4 regions of the Mesorhizobium sp. C120A genome follow, and region 1 is predicted to be linked to each of the others. Evidence: predicted binding sites of a transcription regulator. Region 1 holds the regulator's gene; each other region holds the start of a gene.
What was found. The regulator PhoB, encoded in region 1, activates phosphate uptake and scavenging genes when phosphate is short. The targets are predictions, from matches to a motif close to TGTCATNNANCTGTCAT.
Positions count from the first base shown of each region.

Region 2: the regulator PhoB is predicted to act here: its motif matches at 2,713-2,729, upstream of NL532_RS17480 (bifunctional 2',3'-cyclic-nucleotide 2'-phosphodiesterase/3'-nucleotidase).
Region 3: the regulator PhoB is predicted to act here: its motif matches at 3,443-3,459, upstream of ugpB (sn-glycerol-3-phosphate ABC transporter substrate-binding protein UgpB).
Region 4: the regulator PhoB is predicted to act here: its motif matches at 3,467-3,483, upstream of phnC (phosphonate ABC transporter ATP-binding protein).

Region 1 is NZ_CP100476.1:1,336,054-1,341,211, reverse strand. It holds gene NL532_RS06625 (sugar ABC transporter permease) at 1-313, opposite strand, end outside; gene xylF (D-xylose ABC transporter substrate-binding protein) at 458-1,498, opposite strand; gene NL532_RS06615 (ROK family protein) at 1,765-3,000, shown strand; gene phoB (phosphate regulon transcriptional regulator PhoB) at 3,031-3,720, opposite strand; gene phoU (phosphate signaling complex protein PhoU) at 3,737-4,441, opposite strand; gene pstB (phosphate ABC transporter ATP-binding protein PstB) at 4,483-5,158, opposite strand, start outside.
Region 2 is NZ_CP100476.1:3,619,862-3,625,019, forward strand. It holds partial or broken gene NL532_RS17460 (Lrp/AsnC ligand binding domain-containing protein) at 18-200, shown strand; gene NL532_RS17465 (hypothetical protein) at 251-523, shown strand; gene NL532_RS17470 (5-formyltetrahydrofolate cyclo-ligase) at 579-1,244, opposite strand; gene NL532_RS17475 (NAD(P)/FAD-dependent oxidoreductase) at 1,424-2,689, shown strand; gene NL532_RS17480 (bifunctional 2',3'-cyclic-nucleotide 2'-phosphodiesterase/3'-nucleotidase) at 2,831-4,810, shown strand; gene NL532_RS17485 (SAM-dependent methyltransferase) at 4,871-5,158, opposite strand, start outside.
Region 3 is NZ_CP100476.1:1,455,335-1,460,492, forward strand. It holds gene tlpA (thiol:disulfide interchange protein TlpA) at 1-497, shown strand, start outside; gene NL532_RS07210 (bifunctional diguanylate cyclase/phosphodiesterase) at 594-3,041, opposite strand; gene NL532_RS07215 (hypothetical protein) at 3,190-3,336, opposite strand; gene ugpB (sn-glycerol-3-phosphate ABC transporter substrate-binding protein UgpB) at 3,522-4,832, shown strand; gene ugpA (sn-glycerol-3-phosphate ABC transporter permease UgpA) at 4,904-5,158, shown strand, end outside.
Region 4 is NZ_CP100476.1:1,613,198-1,618,355, reverse strand. It holds gene NL532_RS07955 (hypothetical protein) at 1-159, opposite strand, end outside; gene NL532_RS07950 (alpha-D-ribose 1-methylphosphonate 5-phosphate C-P-lyase PhnJ) at 225-1,124, shown strand; gene phnK (phosphonate C-P lyase system protein PhnK) at 1,121-1,897, shown strand; gene phnL (phosphonate C-P lyase system protein PhnL) at 2,106-2,813, shown strand; gene NL532_RS07935 (DapH/DapD/GlmU-related protein) at 2,810-3,427, shown strand; gene phnC (phosphonate ABC transporter ATP-binding protein) at 3,558-4,415, shown strand; gene phnD (phosphonate ABC transporter substrate-binding protein) at 4,563-5,158, shown strand, end outside.

The DNA.
Region 1 (5,158 bases):
CGCCCATGATCATGCCGATCACGCCTTCGACGGAGCCCACCGAAAGGTCGATGTTGCGCATGACGATGACCAGTACCATGCCGGTCGCCATGATCGCGACCGAGGACGTCTGCACCGACAGGTTCCAAAGATTGCGCGGCGTCAGGAAAAGCCCACCCGACAGGATATGTATGCCGACCCAGATGACCAGCAGCGCGCCGACCATGCCGAGCATGCGCGTGTCGAGCTCGGTCGCTTTCAGGAACCGGGCGACCGCGCCGAGTTCAGACGCTCGTGCCGTATCGGCCTGCGGATTTGAGGTCGTGTCGGTCATGATGTCCTCCAGCGGCTTGCCGTCTGGCGCGGATGCCGGACCACAGCCTAGAAGTTTGCCGCCGATGGCGGAAACACACAATTCTCGTAGAGAAAACGCCGCGGCTTGACAGCCGCGGCGCCTCATTTCTTCAAGTCGTCGAGATCAGTTGCAAGCCGCGACGCTGCCGGCGGCGACGCCTGTGCAGACTTCGTCCTTCTTGATCCAGCCGGCGTCGATGACGACGTTGAGGTTGTCCTTGGTGATCGCGACGGGGGTCAGGAACAGCGACTTGACGGTGTTGCCGCCAGGCGTGGTGAAGTCCTTGGCGCCGGCAATGTCGCCCGTCTTCTTGCCATCGGCAAGCTGCGAGGCGATCTCGGCGGCGTTCTTGCCGAGTTCGCGCGCGTCTTTCCACACCGACACCGTCTGCGTGCCGAGCGCGATGCGGTTCAGGGCGGCATGGTCGCCGTCCTGGCCCGAGACCGGAACCGTTCCGGCAAGGCCCTGCGCCGTCAGCGCGGCGACAACGCCGCCGGCGGTGCCGTCATTGGCCGCAACCACGGCATCGACCTTGTTGTCATTGGCGGTCAGGAACTGTTCCATGTTCTTCTGGGCGTTGGCCGGCAGCCAGCCATCGGTATAGGCCTCGCCGACATTCTTGATCTTGCCCGAGTCGATGGCTTCCTTGAGCACTTCCATCGAGCCCGAGAACAGGAAATCGGCATTCGGATCCGAGCCCGAGCCCTTGATGAAGACATAGTTGCCTTCGGGCTTCGCCTTGAACACTTCGCGGGCCTGCATGCGGCCGACTTCCTTGTTGTCGAAGGTCAGGTAGAAGACGTCCTTGTTCTCGATCAGGCGATCATAGCCGACGACCGGAATGCCTTCGTCCAGCGCCTTCTGCACCGCCGGGCCGATGGCCGAGGCGTCCTGCGCCAGGATGATCAGCGAGTTGGCGCCCTGCGAGATCAGGCTTTCGACGTCGGTCAGCTGCTTGCCGGGATTGGACTGCGCGTCGGCCGAAATGTACTTGTCGCCGGCGGCTTCGATCGCCGTTTTCATCGCCGCCTCGTCGGTCTTCCAGCGCTCTTCCTGGAAGTTCGACCACGACACGCCGATGACCTTGTCCTTCGCCTGCGCGACCGACATCAGCGCCAGCGACATGGCGACACCCGCCAGCATGGCGGCTGCAAATCTGTTCATTATAACCCTCCCTGCGCCGCCCACGGCGCGACAAAACCGGCCCGAAGGCCTGCACAAAGAGGCTCCATTTTTTCGAGCCTCGAAAAAATACTGGTTCAATGATAAGGCACTGTCAACATCGATTATGATGGATTCTGATGGCGTTGCCGAATTTTTTCGAGCTCCGCAATAAACAATGACAGGGCTGCCGGCGTCTGCCAATATTTGGCTGGTGCCGTCGAACGCCTTCACTATCATGAGGCGCGAGGAGGCCGGGAGGAAAACAAATGTCGGTTGGGATCCGCCACGACGATCTGCGCCGTCGCAACCGTGCGATGGTGATTTCGGCCGTGCGCCGGGCCGGCCAGCCGTCGCGGACCGAGATTGCGGCGACCACCGGCCTCAGCCATTCGACGATATCGGCAATCTCGTCTGATCTAATTCAAGAAGGCATCCTGATTGAAGGCAAGCCTGGCGAGACCGGCTCGCTGAAACGCGGCCGGCCGCAGGTCGGCCTTGGCCTCAACCCGGAAGCGGCGGCGGTCATGACCGTGGTGCTGTCGCTGAACTTCCTCTCCGTCACCGTCATCGACTATGCCGGCCAGGTGGTCGCGGAAGAACAGCGCCGGCTCGACACGCTGACCATGCCGCGCGACGAGCTGATCGGCGAATGCGTAGCAATCGTCGGGCGGCGTCTCGCGGACCCGGACCTCGATGTCCAGAGCATCGCCCGCATTGCCATGGGCATCCAGGGCATCACCGATTCGCAGGCGCGGGCCATGCTGTGGTCGCCAATCACGCCACTGACCGACATTGCCTTCGCCGACATGTTGGAAGCGGAATTCGGCATTCCTGCCACCATGGAGAACGACTGCAATATGATGGCGGTGGCCCTGCAATGGCGCCAGCCCGAGCGCTACCGCGACAATTTCATCGCGATCCTCTTGTCGCACGGCATCGGCATGGGGCTGGTGCTGAAAGGCGAACTGTTCACCGGCACCCATTCCTCGGGCGGCGAGTTCGGCCACATGATCCACCGTCCGGGCGGCGCGCTCTGCCGCTGCGGGCGGCGCGGCTGCGTCGAGGCCTATGCCGGAAACTACGCCATCTGGCGCAGCGCCAAAATGATGAGCGAAGATGCCGAGCCGGTCGATATCGGCGACGCTGATATGCGCGCACTCGCCGCGCGCGCCCGCGAAACCGATGGCCCGGAGCGCGAAGCCTATCGCAAGGCCGGTGAGGCGCTCGGCTTCGGCCTCGGCAGCCTGTTTGCACTGATCGATCCGGCACCCGTCGCCATGGTCGGCGTCAGCGCCGCCGCCTTCGACTTGATCGAACCGGCATTGCGCGAAGCGATCGCCCAGACCGCCGGCGGCCAGCACTCGAAATCGATCTCCTTCGACACCGAGCCCAACGAGCTGCCGCTGATCCGCGAAGGCTGTGCCATGCGCGCGCTCGGCTTCGTCGATCAGGAGATTTTCGCGCCGGGCATTCAGGCCAAATCCGGCAAGCATGTCGCCTGAATGGCCGGCAACGGCGCGACGCGCAGCATCCTAGTCTTCCCTGATCGCGTAGCCGGCGCCGCGAATGGTACGGATGACATCCGGCATGCGGCCGTTGTTGACCGCTTTGCGTAAGCGCCCGACATGGACGTCGACGGTTCGCTCGTCGATATAGATCGTCTCGCCCCAGACATTGTCGAGCAGTTGGCTGCGCGAGAACACGCGGCCGGGATGGCGCATCATGAATTCGAGCAGCCGGAACTCGGTCGGTCCGAGCCTGATCTCGCTCTTCTTGCGGTAGACACGGTGCGACTCGCGGTCGAGCACGATGTCGCCGACCTTGAGCACGCTGGACAGCACTTCCGGCTTGGCCCGGCGCAGCAGCGCCTTCACGCGCGCCATGAACTCCGGCGTCGAGAATGGCTTGACCAGATAGTCGTCGGCACCGGTGGACAGGCCGCGCACGCGATCGCTTTCCTCACCGCGCGCGGTCAGCATGATGATCGGCAGCCGCTCGGTTTCGGGCCGCACTCTAAGCCGCCGGCAGAGCTCGATGCCGGAAACAGCGGGCACCATCCAGTCGAGCACCAGGAGATCGGGCACGTTTTCCTGCAGGCGGATCTCGGCCTCGTCGCCGCGTGTCACCACCTCGACCTGATAGCCTTCGGATTCGAGGTTGTAGCGGAGGAGCACGCCCAGCGGCTCCTCGTCCTCCACGACCATGATGCGTGGCGCGATCATAGGCAGTTCACCCTCATCAGGCCGGCGTGGCCATCGCCGTCTCGTCCTGCTTCGGACGATTGGCGGGCAATTGCTGGCCGGTCAGCACATAATACGCATTTTCGGCGATGTTGGTGACATGATCGCCGATGCGCTCAAGATTCTTGGCGCAGAACAAGAGATGCGTGCAGGCGGTGATGTTGCGAGGGTCTTCCATCATGTAGGTCAAGAGCTCACGAAACACGGACGTGTATTTGACGTCGATGCGCTCGTCGTCATTCCTGAGTTTTGCAAGCGCTGCCGCATCGGTGGCGGCATATTCCTCGACGACGCCTTGCACCTGGATCAGCACCAGTTGCGCCATGGCATCGATGGAGTGCGAGAGGTCGCGCGGCGTGACGCTCAAGCCCACGGTGCCGACGCGTTTGGCGATGTTCTTGGCGAGGTCGCCGATGCGCTCGAGGTCGCCCGCCATGCGGATCGAGCCGACCACGGCGCGCAGATCGTTGGCCATCGGCTGGCGCTTGGCGATCAGCGTGATGGCGCGGTCGTCCAGTTCGCGCTGGCGCGCATCCATGATGGCGTCGTCGGAAACGACACGCTGTGCCAGCGCATTGTCCGAATTGAGCAGCGCCCTGGTCGAGCCGCTGACCATCGAGCCTGCCAGATCGCCCATGTCGCGGATCAGCTTGCTGATCTGCCCGAGCTCTTCATCGAAGGAGGCGACGGTATGTTCACCCATGATCTTGGTCCTCGTGCCTAAAAATTCACCCGCCGGACGGCTCAGCCGAAGCGGCCGGTAATGTAGTCCTGGGTGCGCTTGTCGTCGGGGTTGGTGAACATCTTGTCGGTGACGCCCTCCTCGACGAGATAGCCGAGATGGAACATCGCCGTGCGCTGCGAGACGCGCGCCGCCTGCTGCATCGAGTGGGTGACGATGACGATCGTGTAGTTCTGGCGCAGTTCGTCGATCAGCTCCTCGACACGGGCGGTGGCGATCGGATCGAGCGCCGAGCAGGGCTCGTCCATCAGGATCACCTCCGGCGACACGGCGATGGCGCGCGCGATGCACAGGCGCTGCTGCTGGCCGCCGGACAGGCCGGTGCCGGGCTCCTGCAGGCGGTCCTTGACCTCGTTCCAGATCGCAGCCTTCTTCAGGCTCTGCTCGACGATCTGGTCCATGTCGGACTTGCGCTTGGCCAGCCCATGGATGCGCGGGCCGTAGGCGACGTTCTCGTAGATCGACTTCGGGAACGGGTTGGGTTTCTGGAACACCATGCCGACGCGGGCGCGCAGTTCGACGACATCGATGTTCTTGTCGTAGATGTCGTCTTCATCGAGCGTGATCTTGCCGGTCACCCGCGCCGAATCGATGGTGTCGTTCATGCGGTTGAGGCAGCGCAGGAAGGTCGACTTGCCGCAGCCGGACGGGCCGATCAGCGCCGTCACCTGGTTCTGG
Region 2 (5,158 bases), 2.3 Mb from region 1:
GGCGGTCAACCGGCCTCGATGCGGCGATAAAGTGCTGCCCAAATGTGCTGTCCTGCCACCTGATGTCGGGTGAATACGACTACATCCTGCGCATCGCGGCGAAGCACCTCGTGGGCTATCAACGCATCCACAAGAAGTGGCTGTCTGTTATGCCGCACGTGATGAAGATCAGTTCGTCCTTTGCCTTGCGCGATTGTTGATCGCGCGGCGATGGAGAAGAAGCGGAGAGGCTTAGGAGCTGAGTAGCGGAGTGCACGGAATTGTGCTTAAAACAAATAAAGTGGATACTAGAAAAGCCGCTGAAGAGGTGAAGATAATCGCCGACAGTGCCAATGACATGGCCCGATTGATTGAGCTTCCGTCTGCAGGTGCGCTACACGCGCGCACCGGAGATCCGCTTGTCTTTCTGAAAATTCTGTTCAGTGTGTATCGCCGCATTCGTTTGTTGGCCGAGTATAAAGATGCCGGTAAGGCGGATATTCCTCAGTTGCCTGGGAATGACACCAACGGCGATCTTTTCTAAGCGTGATATTTATGAATATGTGCGATCACACGGAGGGTCTCTGAATCTCATCACGCTAGGCTTTTAATACCTCGGTCACCAGTTGGTCCATCGGGATGTCGTGCGGCTGCGGGTAGATGGTGGGGATGCGCTGCAGTTCGTAGCCGACGCCGATGACCAATGGCTTGAACGGCATGGCAGCCAGCGTGCGGTCGAAGAAGCCACCGCCATAGCCCAGGCGGTAGTTTCGCGGGTCGATGCCGACGATCGGCGAGATGACGATGTCGGGCAGCACCGGCTCGCCTTCGGCCGGGATCGGGATGTTCCAGATGCCTTTTTCCAGCCGGTCGCCGGGCACATAAGCGCGGAAGATCAGCGGCTGGCCTTTCTCGATCACGATGGGCAGCGCCGTGCGGCCGCCGCGTTCGTTGATCGACGCCATCCACGGCCGCAGGTCCGGCTCGCCGCGAAACGGCCAATAGAGGCTGACCATGCGGCCGGCAATGTCGCCGATTGCCGCGTCGAGCCCTTCGGCGATAGCCCGCGACATCGCCACCCGCGCATCGGCGGAAACCGCCAACCGTGCCGCGATCAGACGCTCGCGCTCGGCCTTGCGCCAACGGCGCACATCGGTCCAGTCGGTCAATGGCGCGCGAAATTCCGGATCGAGTTCGTGCATGAAGCAAGGTGGCGAAGAATATTGCGCCCGCCCTTTGCCATCTTTGTCATCGTCGTTGGCCATGCTTCACTCCCGTGGTTCCAGCCCCTGCAAGGCTATACCCGTCCATGCTTGCCGACATAGGCATTCGCGACATCCGGCGACGAGTCCTGGGCAGCCTTAAGCGGCAATCTAGCTCGCCCCGACATTGTTGCGGTGCACAAAAATCACTAGATAAAGGGAGACAAACAGGGGTGAATGCGATGAGTGAAACCAGCCATCATGTCGTTGTCGTCGGCGCAGGGTTCGGCGGTCTCGAACTCACCCGGGCGCTGGCCGGCGCACCCGTGCGCATCACCATGATCGACAAGCGCAACCATCACCTTTTCCAGCCGCTGCTCTACCAGGTGGCGACCACCTCGCTGGCGACCTCGGAAGTCGCCTGGCCGATCCGTCATCTGCTGCGCAAGCGCGAGGACGTGACGACCCTGCTCGGCAACGTCACCGGCGTCGACCGTCCAGGCAAACGCGTGCTGCTTGAGGACGGCAGTTCTGTTCCCTACGACACGCTGGTGCTCGCCACCGGCGCGCGTCATGCTTATTTCGGCCACGACGAATGGGAGCCTTTCGCGCCCGGGCTGAAGACGCTTGAAGACGCAACCACCATTCGCCGGCGCATCCTGCTCGCCTTCGAGCAGGCCGAGCGCGAGACCGATCCGGCCAAGCGCCAGGCACTGCTGACACTGGTCATCGTCGGCGGCGGCCCGACCGGCGTGGAGCTTGCCGGCACCATTGTGGAACTCGCGCATGAAACGCTGCGCGGCGAATTCCGCAACATCGACACGCGTGAGGCGCGTGTGGTGCTGGTCGAGGCCGGAGACAGGATCCTAGCCAATTTCGCGCCAAAGCTGTCCGACTATGCGCGCAAGGCGCTGGAGCGGCGGGGCGTCACGGTCGAGCTTGGCCGCGCCGTCACGCGCCTCGATGCCGAAGGCGTCGTCTTTGGCGATACGCATCTGCCGGCGCGAACCATCCTGTGGGCCGCCGGCGTGGCGGCTTCCCCCGCGGGAGAGTGGCTGGGCGCGCCGGTGGACCGGGCGGGCAGGGTAATGGTCGAGCCCGATCTGACCGTGCCGAACAGTCCTGAAATCTTCGTCATCGGCGACACCGCGCATGTCTTGCGGCCGGACGGCAAACCGGTGCCCGGCGTGGCGCCCTCGGCCAAGCAGGAGGGCAAGCATGTCGCCGCGACGATCAGGGCGCGGCTGGCCGGCGATGGCGCGCCGCGGCCTTTCCGCTACAAACATGCCGGCGACCTGGCGACGATCGGCAAGTGGGCAGCCGCGATCGATTTCGGCTCGATCAAGCTCACGGGATGGCTTGCCTGGTGGCTGTGGGGCGTGGCGCATATCTACTTCCTGATCGGTTTCCGCAACCGGCTCTCGGTGTCGCTTAGCTGGCTATGGATCTATTTCACCGGCCAGCGCAGCGCGCGGCTGATCACCCAGGGCGACGATGACAAGGGCTGAGGTTCTCAACCGCGGCCAAGGATATTCATCCAGCCGTCACCTTTTGCTGATCGACTGACTTCCCGATGGACATGGCCGGTTTTCGGCGCGAAGCTTCCGCCCGGGGCTGGGATCTTGTCACGTCGCTGGGAAGGAAAACCAATGCCGCATCTCAATTACCCCGTCTCCCGCCGTAGTTTGCTTGCCGGTGCGGCCGCCAGCGGGGCGCTGATCATGCTGCATCCGTTTTCCGCCCGCGCGCAGGCCAATCAGGCGCATCTGAGGATCATGGAGACCACCGACATCCATGTGAATGTGCTGCCTTACGACTACTACGCAGACAAAGCCAACGACACGATGGGCCTGTCGCGGACGGCCTCACTGATCGCGGCGGTGCGCAAGGAAGCCACCAATGCGATGCTGATCGACAATGGCGATCTTTTGCAGGGCAATCCGATGGGCGATTACATCGCCTATGAGAAGGGCCTCAAGGAAGGCGATCTGCATCCGATCATGAAGGGCATGAACCTGCTGGGCTATGAATGCTCGACGCTCGGCAATCACGAGTTCAATTACGGCCTGTCGTTCCTCGACAAGGTGCTGGCCGGGGCCAATTTCCCGTTCGTCTGCGCCAATCTGATCCGCGGCACCGAGCTTGCCGCCAACCCGCGCGACGACAAGCTCTACCTCAAGCCCTATGTCATCCTCGACAAGAAGATCAAGGACGGGTCGGGCGCCGAGCAGCCGATCAAGATCGGCATCATCGGCTTCGTGCCGCCGCAGATCATGGTCTGGGACCTGAAGAACCTGGAAGGCAATGTCAGGACGCGCGACATCGTCGAGGCGGCCAGGGCATGGGTGCCGCAGATCAAGGAGGAGGGCGCCGACATCGTCATCGCGCTCTCGCATTCCGGCATCGATATCAAGCAGGGCGACGGCATGGAGAACGCCTCCTTCTTCGTCGCCGGCGTCGAAGGCATCGATGCGGTGTTCACCGGCCATCAGCATTTGGTCTTCCCCGGCAAGAAGGATTTTCAGGCGCTCGATGGCGTCGACACCGAGAAAGGCACGCTGCAGGGCAAGCCCGCCGTGATGGGCGGTTTCTGGGGCTCGCATATGGGACTGATCGATCTGCTTCTGGAACGGGACGGATCGAAATGGCGCGTAGCCTCGGCCACATCTGAGGCAAGGCCGATCTACGAGCGCGTCGACAAGGCAAACAAGCCGACGGTGGCGGACGACCAGCGCGTCGTCGATGCGCTGAAGGCGGACCATGAGGCGACACTTGCCTATGTCCGCCGACCGGTCGGCAAGACCTCGGCGCCGCTCTATTCCTATTTCGCGCTGGTCGCCGACGATCCGTCGGTGCAGATCGTCAACCAGGCGCAGAGCTGGTACCTCAAGGACATATTAAAAAGCACGCAGTGGAAGGACGTGCCGCTGCTGTCGGCGGCGGCGCCCTTCAAGGCCGGCGGGCGCAACGGCGCCGACTACTATACCGACGTGCCGGTGGGCGACATCGCCATCAAGAACGTCGCCGACCTCTATCTCTATCCGAACACGGTTCGTGCCGTCGAAATCACCGGCGCGCAAGTGAAGGAATGGCTGGAAATGTCGGCCGGCATTTTCAGGAAGATCGAGCCGGGCAAAGCCGACCAGGCGCTCATCGACACCGAATTCCCGTCCTACAATTTCGATGTGATCGATGGCGTCAGCTACGGAATAGACCTGTCGCAGCTGCCGAAATACGATGCCAAGGGTGGCGTCGCCAATGCCGGCTCGAACCGCATCGTCGGCCTCAGCTTCGACGGCAAGCCGATTGATCCGGCAGCGAAATTCGTCGTCGCCACCAACAATTACCGCGCCGGCGGTGGCGGCAATTTCCCCGACATCAATGCCTCGAAGATCATCTACGAGGCGCCGGACACCAACCGCGACGTGATCGTGCGCTACGTCGTCAGCGAAGGCACGATCAACCCCTCGGCCGACGACAATTGGTCGTTCACGCCGCTGCCCGGCACCAGCGTCGTGTTCGAGACCGGCCCCAAAGCGAAGGATTTCATATCTGGGGTGAAATCGCTCAAGATCGAGCCGGCCGGCGAGGGCGAATCCGGGTTTGCGAAGTATCGCATCCTGCTTTGAGGCAACGTGCAGCTAACAGGGAAAACGAGCGGGCATACGCCCGCTCAATCACGCTTCGGATCAGGCTTTGTAGACCACTTGGCGCACGTCGATGTAGCTGGCTCTAAAGCCGGCTTCGCAATAGTGGAGATAAAATTCCCAAAGCTTCTTGAAGCGGTCGTCGAAGCCGAGCGGGACGATCTTTTCCCACGACGCCCAGAAGCGGTTGCGCCATTCGGCAAGCGTGCGGGCATAGTCGTCCGGAAAGACGCGCTCGCGCAGATGGGAAAGGCCATGGTCGCTGCCCAGCGTCTTCAGGATCGACGGCGTCGGCAGCATGCCGCCCGGGAAGACATAGCGCTGGATGAA
Region 3 (5,158 bases), 120 kb from region 1:
CCAAAAAAGTTGCCGCCGCGGCCACCGGCCAGGTTGCGGCATTGCTGCCCGCCGATCCGCCGCAATCGCTGGAAAGTCTCGCCTTCAACGGTCCCGACGGCAAGCCGATGACGCTCGCCGATCATGCCGGCAAGACCGTGCTGCTCAATCTGTGGGCAACGTGGTGCGCGCCCTGCCGCGCCGAAATGCCGGCGCTCGACGCCTTGCAGAAGGAAAAGGGCAGCGATGCCTTCGAAGTGGTCGCGGTCAATGTCGATGCCGGCGACGATGTGAAGCCCAAGAAGTTCCTCGCCGATATCGGCATCGGGTCGCTCGGCTACTACCGCGATTCGACGCTGGCGCTGTTCAACGACGTCAAGACGCGTGGCTTGGCGCTAGGCCTCCCCGTCACCATGCTGATCGATGGCGAAGGCTGCCTGATCGCGCATATGAACGGACCGGCCGAATGGTCAGGACCGGATGCCAAGCGCCTGGTCGAGGCCGCACTCGCCCCTTAGAGCGGTTCACCGTTTCGTCGAAACGGCCCGCGCTAACTTTTTTGTTTCGACGCAATTTCGGACGGAAAACCGTTTCACACTTTTCCTGAAATTGCTCTAGGCTGAGCGCAGGGCCGCCGCCGGCGGCAGCATCAAGATGCTGCCGCCGCGTTGTTTGACGCCGGCGTCGTCTTGTGCCGCCGGTGCCGCTACGCCGGTCAATTCGCTGAACGCCTCGATCGGGCTGGGCCGGCCTAGATAGTAGCCCTGGCCGATCTCGCAGGCCTCGGCGTCGAGGAATTTCAGCTCGCCCAGCGTCTCGACGCCCTCGGCCAGAACCGGCAGGCCGAGACCGCGGCCAAGCCCCAGAACGGCGCGCACGATGGCTGCCACCTGGCCGTTGCTGTCGACTGATTTGATGAATGAGCCGTCGATCTTGATCTTGTCGAAGGGGAAGGCGCGGAGATTGGACAGCGAGGAGTAGCCGGTGCCGAAATCGTCCATCGCCACACGCACGCCAAGCGCCTTCACCTGGCGCAAGGTCGCCAGCGCGCGCGGCATGTCCTTGACCAGCGCCGTTTCGGTGATCTCGAGTTCGAGCCTGCCGGGCGTCAGGCCGGAGCCGAGCAGGACTTCATGCACCTTGCGGCTGAAATTCGGATTGTGGAGCTGCACCGCCGAGACATTGACCGCGACGGTGAGAGGGTTCTTCCAGCGCGCAGCCTCGGCGCAGGCCGTCGCCAGCACCCATTCGCCGATCTGGATGATGACGCCGCTGTCTTCGGCCACCGGGATGAAGGTCGCCGGCGACACGTCGCCGCGCTGCGGATGGCGCCAGCGGATCAGCGCTTCGAACCCGACCATCCGCCCGCTGCTGATCTCCTTTTGTGGCTGGTAGACGAGGCGAAACTCATCGCGCGCCATGGCCTGGCGCAGTTCGTGCTCCATCACGCGCCGGTCTCGCGCCTCGGCGCCCATCGAGGCCTCGAAGTAACGGTAAGTGTCCTTGCCCTCGGCCTTGGCGCGGTAGAGCGCGGTGTCGGCGTGGCTGACCAGGAGTGTCGGCTCATCGGCGTCGAGCGGATAAAGTGCAATGCCGATGCTGGCCGACACCAGCCCGCCACCGACCGACAGCCGGTTTTCCTCGCGCATGGCCGCCAGCACCGCCTCGGCGATGCGGCCGGCCGCCTGCGGATCGGGAAGGTTCGGAGCGATGATGGCGAACTCGTCGCCGCCGAGACGCGCCAGCATCTGTCCGTGGCGGAGCACGGCGGAGGCGCATAGCGCCACCTTCTGCAGCATGGCATCGCCGGCGCCATGCCCGAACAGGTCGTTCACTTCCTTGAAGCGGTCGAGGTCGAGCAGCAGCAGCGCAAGATGCCCACCCTTGCCGCCGCGGTCCATTGCGGCAATTTCGGCCTCGAGCCGGCCGGAGAAACTGCGGCGGTTGGGGAGCCCGGTCAGCGGGTCGAAATGGGCGAGGCGCAGGATCTCCTGCTCGGCCTTCCTGCGTTCGCGGATGTCGCGCACGGCGACCACGCTGTGCCGCTTGCCGCAATAGTCGATGCTTCTGGCGATAAGTTCGACGGGGATGGTGGCGCCGTCATGGGCTCTGAGTTCGGCTTCCTGTGCCTGTCCGCTGCAGTCGGACATGCCGGCCGCGGTGCGTTCGCCGAAGAGGTCGCCAAGCAGCATCGCGTTCAGCACTTCCGGCGCAATGCCGGTGAGTGCCGCGATGCTGTCATTGGCGCTGACGATGCGGGCGCCGTCGCAGACGATCAGCCCCTCGACGGCGGCGTTGGCGAGGCCGTGCATGCGCTCGGCCTCGAGCTTGTGACGCCGGAAGCGAAGGTCGATCCACAATGCTGCGGCTGAAAGCACCAGGATAGCCATGCTGACTGCAGCGGCGGCGAAGGCCTGCGACACCGGTTCGACCGTGAACTGCGATATCTCGATGGAGGAGTCCGGGAAGATCGACACCGCGCCCATGGCGATGAAGTGCAGGCTGCAGATCGCCAGCGTCAACAGGATGGCGGCGGCGATTGTGGCCTGCATGGACGGCCGTCGCAACACGACCAGCAGCGCCAGCGCGGCGAGGGTGACGCCTGTCAGCACCGAGACGCCGACCAGCAGCGGGTTCCAGACGATGCGCCCTTCGACCTCGAAGGCGGCCATGCCGATATAGTGCATGGCGGCGATACCAGCGCCGAGGACCGCGCCGCCGACCAGAGGGTAGTCGATGCCCCGGCGCAAGGTGGCGATCCACATGCCCGCAGCGGTCAGGGCGACGGAACCGGCGAGCGAAAGCGCCGACATTTCCGTATTGTAGGCGTTGGGGATTCCGGGAGAAAAGGCAAGCATTGCGATGAAATGCGTCGCCCAGATACCGAAGCCGGTGGAAGTGGCTGCTATCATCAGCCAGGTATAGCGGTTGCGCTCGCTCGAGCGGTCGACATGGCGAAGCAGGTTGACCGCCGAGAAGGAAGAAATACCGCAAATGAGCGCTGCCAGTGCGACCAGTCTCAGATCGTGCTCATGCACGATACAATTATAGACCGTCAGCATCTCGCCCCACCTGCTCTCCCACAGCAATCAAGCCGTCCACTTGATTAGTATGCCACGCTTGACGAAGAATCGGTTATGCGAACTACAACTACAGCGGGTTTTTCGGGTTGTATGTTGCGGCGATCCTGTTCTCATTCCAGACGCACGGTTACAGCAGCGCCTGGCGCGATGCCGCTCGGCCGATCTCGATCTGGCCGAGCGCCGGTTTGGCGGCCGCACGGTGCAGGTGCGTGGCGCTGTCACGCGGGCCCTTCACGCATCGCTGGGCGGTCGGCGATCCTTGCAGGCCCACCATGCCCCATTCTATCGCTGAGCCGGCTTGGCATTTCTCTCTGTCCTCGTTGCAAGGCGAGGGGGCGCGAAGTTAGCCGGGTATGAAATTCACGAAACAGCAACAAATCCGTTGTCCGATTGTCATCAGCGACACATATTGCGTTCGCGGGAGCGCCCCTTTCGCCAATGACAAACGGGAGATGAAACATGAAGTTGTTCGGCTTTGCGGCCGGTGTTGCCGCCACCTTGACCCTGCTTTCCACCACCTCCGCCTTCACCGCCACCCAGATCAGTTGGTGGCATGCAATGACCGGCGCCAATGCCGAGGTGGTCGACAAGATCGCCAAGGATTTCAATGCCAGCCAGAGCGACTATGAAATTCTCCCTGTTTTCAAGGGCACCTATCCCGAAACGCTGAATGCCGGCATCGCTGCCTTTCGTGCGGGGCAAGCGCCCGACATCATCCAGGTGTTCGACGTGGGTACCGGCGTCATGATGGCCGCCGAAGGTGCGATCAAGCCGGTGGCCGATGTGCTGACCAGCGCCGGCGTGACCTTCGACAAGAGCCAGTATTTGCCCGGCATCGTCGGCTACTATTCGAAGCCGGACGGGACCATGCTGTCCTTCCCCTATAATTCCTCGTCGCCCATCCTCTACTACAACAAGGATATCTTCCAGAAGGCCGGGCTTGATGTGAACAATCCGCCAAAGACCTGGAACGAGGTGTGGGAAGCCGCCAAGAAGATCAAGGCGAGCGGCGCCGCTTCCTGCGGCTATACCTCGACGTGGTTGACCTGGATCCACCTTGAGGCCTTCGCGGCCTGGAACGACGTTTCCTATGGCACCAACCAGAACGGACTTGCCGGAACCGACGTCGAGCTCAAGATCAATGCGCCGATCTTCGTCAATCATTTCCAGGCGCTCGCCGACCTGGCCAAGGACGGCACCTTCAAATATGGCGGCCGTACATCCGAAGCCAAGCAGATCTTTCTTGCCGGAGAATGCGGCATCTTCACCGAATCGTCGGGGGGTCTCGGTGACATCGTCAAGTCGGGCATGAACTACGGCATCGGCCAGCTTCCCTATGATAGTGACGCCAAGGGCGCGCCCCAGAACACCACGCCGGGCGGCGCCAGCCTGTGGGTGTTCGGCAACAAATCGGACGAGGAATACAAGGGCGTCGCGGCGTTCTTCTCCTACCTGTCCAAGACCGAAGTGCAGGAGTATCTGCACCAGAAGTCGGGTTATCTGCCGGTGACGCTCGCTGCCTATGAGGCGACCAAGAAGTCCGGCTTCTATGACAAGAACCCGGGCCGTGAGACGCCGATCCTGCAGATGCTGGGCAAGGCGCCGACCGAGAACTCGAAGGGCGTGCGCCTCGTCAACCTGCCGCAGGTGCGCGACATCGAGAATGAGGAGTTCGAGAAGATGCTGGCCGGCCAGCAGACTGCGCAGCAGGCGCTCGACAACGCGGTCGCACGCGGCAACAAGGCGATTCAGGAAGCGATCGGAAACTGAAGCGATTTGTCAGTTGAACCTCGTCCACGCGGACCCGCGTGGACGATTTCCTGAATAGCGAGGGAATCACCCTGTCTCCACGCGTCGTCTTCCCCAACAAGACCCTGCCTTACCTGCTGGTGGCGCCGCAACTCGCCATTACGCTGATCTTTTTCTACTGGCCGACCGGGCAGGCGCTCTACCAGTCGATGCTTAGGGAAGACCCGTTCGGGCTGAAGAGCAAGTTCGTCGGGCTCGCCAACTTTCGCAAGGTGCTGGCCGACCCGGCCTACCTCAACTCGATCAAAGTCACGCTGGTGTTCTCTCTGGCGACCGCGATCGTCGCC
Region 4 (5,158 bases), 280 kb from region 1:
GGAATGGCTGCTATGCCCGCCGACGTAGCTGCCGTTTCCGCCTGTGACATGCGCGCCATCTCTGGAAGCAGGCAGAAACAAGCGCCGAGGTACAAAACCGACCACGCAGACAAACGCCAGAAGCAGAATTGCAATCTGGATCCAACCGGTCTGAGTCATTCGACTTCGCCTTCATTTCCGTTTTCTGGGCGTCAATGCAATAGCAGGGAGTGGATTTGATCGCCATGACCGACATCGCCACCTACAACTTCGCCTATCTCGACGAGCAGACCAAAAGGATGATCCGCCGGGCGATCCTCAAGGGCATCGCCATCCCTGGCTATCAGGTTCCCTTCGCTTCGCGCGAAATGCCGATGCCCTATGGCTGGGGCACTGGCGGCGTGCAGGTCACCGCCTCGATTATCGGGCCGGACGATGTGCTGAAAGTCATCGACCAGGGCGCCGACGACACCACCAATGCCGTCTCGATCCGCGCCTTCTTCAAGAAGGTAGCCAACGTCGCGGTGACGACCGATACCGCCAGCGCCACCATCATCCAGACCCGCCACCGCGTCCCGGAACACCCGCTGAGCGCCGGCCAAGTTCTAGTCTACCAAGTGCCGATACCCGAGCCGTTGCGCTTCCTCGAGCCGCGCGAAACCGAAACGCGCAAAATGCATGCGCTCGAGGAATACGGCCTGATGCATGTGAAGCTCTACGAGGACATTGCCAAACACGGCCGCATCGCCACCACCTATGCCTATCCGGTCAAGGTCGAGGGCCGCTATGTCATGGACCCCTCGCCGACGCCGAAATTCGACAACCCCAAAATGCACCGTTCGCCGGCCCTGCAGCTGTTCGGAGCCGGGCGCGAAAAGCGCATCTATGCCGTGCCGCCCTTCACCGATGTCGTCAGCCTCGACTTCGAGGATCATCCCTTCGAGGTCCAGACCTTCGACCTGCCCTGTGCGCTGTGCGCGGCGGAAAATGTCTATCTCGACGAGGTCATCCTCGACGACCATGGCGACCACATGTTCGTCTGCTCCGACACCGACCATTGCGAGAAGCGGCGCGCCGAAGGACATCGCGGCCACCTTGCGGCTGAAAGCCATGTTACCGCAGGAAAGATGAGGCCAGCAGAATGACCGGCGACCCACTGCTGCGCGTCTCCGAACTGTCCAAATTCTACGGCTCGCGCGTCGGCTGCGAGAATGTCACCTTCGACCTGTGGCCGGGTGAGGTTCTGGCCGTCGTCGGCGAATCCGGCTCCGGCAAGACGACGCTGCTCAACTGCCTGTCGACGCGGCTGCTACCATCTTCTGGCACCGCCAGCTACCGCATGCGCGACGGCCAGTTCCGCGAACTCTACCGTATGAGCGAGGCCGAGTGCCGCTTCCTGATGCGCACCGACTGGGGCTTTGTTCATCAGAACCCCGCCGACGGCTTGCGCATGACGGTGTCTGCCGGCGCCAATGTCGGCGAGCGGCTAATGGCGGTCGGTGACCGCCATTACGGCAAGATCCGCGCCACTGCCGTCGACTGGCTGTCGCGCGTCGAGATCGACGAGAACCGCATCGACGACGAGCCGCGCGCCTTTTCCGGCGGCATGCGCCAGCGCCTGCAAATCGCCCGCAACCTCGTCACCGGACCGAGGCTGGTGTTCATGGACGAGCCGACCGGCGGCCTCGACGTCTCGGTGCAGGCGCGCCTGCTCGATTTGCTGCGCGGGTTGGTCACCGATCTCGGCCTGGCGGCCATCGTCGTCACCCACGATCTCGCCGTCGCCCGGCTTCTGTCGCAGCGTATTATGGTGATGAAAGACGGCCGTGTCGTCGAAAGCGGCCTGACGGATCGCGTGCTCGACGATCCCCGCGCGCCTTACACGCAATTGCTTGTTTCCTCGATTCTACAGGTGTGAAGATGGCGCCAAGGCACCCCCCTCTGGCCTGCCGGCCATCTCCCCCTCAAGGGGGGAGATCAGCAGCTTTTATGTCCCGCCCCTTCTACGATGCAGAAGAATGGCGAAGTCGAACGCGACAGCCAATCTCCCCCCTTGAGGGGGAGATGCCTGGCAAGGCAGAGGGGGGTGTTGGCCCGCGGACGAACAACGATTGGAGAACCTTCTGATGCCGACGCCCCTCGTTGTTTCCGGCGTCGCCAAAAGCTTCACCATGCATCTGCGCGACGGCATCAGATTGCCGGTTGTCGCCGGCGTCTCATTCTCGATCCGGGCCGGTGAATGCGCCGTGCTCGGCGGGCCTTCCGGCGCCGGCAAAAGCTCGATCCTGAAAATGCTCTATGGCAATTATGCCGTCGATGAAGGCCAGATCATCGTTCAGCATGAGGGCGGCCTGATCGATCTCGCCATCGCCAGCCCGCGCACGGTGCTTTCCGTGCGCCGCCAGACGATCGGCTATGTCAGCCAGTTCCTGCGCACCGTGCCGCGCGTATCCGCGCTCGACGTGGTCGCCGAGCCGCTGGTCGAACGCGGCGAGGACCGCGAGAGCGCGCGGAAAAAAGCACGCACCTTGCTGGGGCAGCTCAATTTGCCGGAAAAGCTCTGGGCGCTGCCGCCGGCGACTTTCTCGGGCGGTGAGCAGCAGCGCGTCAATATCGCGCGCGGCTTCATCACCGAGCATCCGGTCTTGCTGCTCGACGAGCCGACAGCTTCGCTCGATTCGAAAAACCGCGACGTTGTGGTTGCGTTGATCGCCGCCAAGAAAGCCGGCGGTGTCGCCTTGCTCGGCATCTTCCATGACCCGGATGTGCGTGAAGCCGTCGCCGATCGCATCATCGACGTGACCTCTTTCGCCGCCGGAAAAATCGCTGCATGAGCAGGAAACTATCGGAAGCGCCGTTGGTCCACGCCACGGCGCAGGTCGAGAACTCGACATTGGGGCGCTGGACAGAGATCGCCGACCGCAGCCGCGTGTCCGAAAGCATCCTCGGCGACTATTCCTACATCATGCAGGACTGCGTCGTCTGGTGCGCGACCATCGGCAAGTTCTCCAACATAGCCGCCGCCGTGCGCATCAACGCCACAAACCACCCGACCTGGCGGCCGACGCTGCATCACTTCACCTATCGCGCCTCCGACTATTGGGACGACGCCGAGCACGAAACAGAATTCTTCGCCCAGCGCCGCGCCAAACGCGTCTCCATCGGCCACGACACCTGGCTCGGCCACGGCTCGACCATCCTGCCCGGCGTCACCGTCGGCGATGGTGCTGCCGTAGGCGCCGGCGCTGTGGTGTCGAAGGATGTCGCGCCCTACACCATCGTTGGCGGGGTGCCAGCCAAGCCGATCCGCGAGCGTTTCGATCGCCGCACGGCCGAACGCTACCAGGCGCTCGCCTGGTGGGACTGGGACCACGCCAGGCTGCGCGCCGCGCTCGACGATTTTCGCGTACTCGAGGCAGACGCGTTCCTCGAGAAATACGGCGCCTGATCGGGTGCGATCACCCCCACTTGCCGCACGGCTGTGGAGCGTAACAAAACTGACATCGTCATGACATGGCAGGTTCATGTCGCTGCGCTAGGCGAGAACCAGACGATCAATTCAGGTCTGGAACTCTTCGATGTTATCGACCCCTGCCACGCTCGAAATCCGCGGCGTCTCGCGCCGATTTGGCAAGAACACCGCCGTCAGCGCCATCGACCTGTCGATCCCGCAGGGCCAGATGGTCGGCATCATCGGTCGTTCCGGCGCCGGCAAATCCACCCTCCTTCGCATGATCAACCGTCTCATCGACCCCAGCCAGGGATCGATTTTTTTTGACGGTGCCGAGGTCTCGCGGCTGCGTGGCTCGCCGCTGCGACGCTGGCAGCGCGACTGCGCCATGATCTTCCAGCAGTTCAACCTGGTGCCGCGCCTCGATGTGCTGACCAATGTGCTGCTCGGCCGTCTCAATCATCGCTCGACCTTTTCCAACCTGCTCGGCATGTTTACCCGCGCCGAATGCGCTGAGGCGATTGCAGCACTCGAGCGCCTCGACATCGCCCGCACCGCACTGCAGCCAGCCGGCACGCTGTCTGGCGGCCAGCAGCAGCGCGTCGCCATTGCCCGCGCCATGATGCAGCAGCCCAAGGTGCTGCTCGCCGATGAGCCGATCGCTTCGCTCGACCCGCTCAACGCCAAGGTGGTGATGGACTCGCTGCAGGACATCAACCTGCGCGAAGGCATCACCGTCGTCACCAATCTGCACACGCTGGACACCGCCCGCACCTATTGCAACCGCATCATCGGCATGGCTGCCGGCAAGATCGTCTTCGACGGTCCGCCGGAAGCGCTCAACCGCGAGGCCGTGCGCCTGGTCTATGGCGCCGACGGCAACGGCGTCGATATCTCCGAGGCCATCACCTCGACCAGCATCGCCTACAAGCAAAAGATCGCCGCATCCGCCAGCCCGCTCGAGCCCGCATTCCCCGGGTACTGACCCATGATCCCGAAAAGTGGATACCGGTTTTCGGAAAAGATCATGGACCAAAACTGAGCCGCATTGGATCGACCGCCCGCGTCAAGGGCACTTGCAAAAATCAAGAACGCTGCCGGCGCGGGGCCGGAACTTACAGGAGAGACATCAATGTTCAGGAAGATGGTATTCGGCGCCGTTTCGGCGCTCGCCATGGCAACCAGCGCCGCGCATGCGGCCGACCTCAAGGAATTCCGCGTCGGCATCCTCGGCGGAGAGAACGAAACCGACCGCCTGCGCAACTATCAGTGCCTGGCCGATCACCTGAAGACCGAATTCGGCTTCGAAAAGGTCTCGCTGTTCCCCGCCGCCGACTATGACGGCGTCATCCAGGGCCTGCTCGGCGGCACGCTCGACTTTGCCGAACTCGGCGCTTCCGGCTACGCCAGCGTCTACATCAAGGACCCGAAGGCGGTCACCCCGATCCTCACCACCCAGCAGACCGACGGCGCCACCGGCTATTATTCCATCGGCCTGGCGCTGAAGTCTTCGGGCATTACCGACATCAAGTCGGCCAAGGGCAAGAAGCTCGGCTACGCCGATCCGGACTCGACCTCGGGCTACCTGATCCCGCTGACCCAGATCCCGAAGGACACCGGCGCCTCGAACGACGCCTACTTCGCCTCGACCCAGTTCAATGGCGGCCATGAAAACAACATCCTCGCCGTTCGCGACGGCAAAGTCGACGTTGCGGTTGACGATTCCTC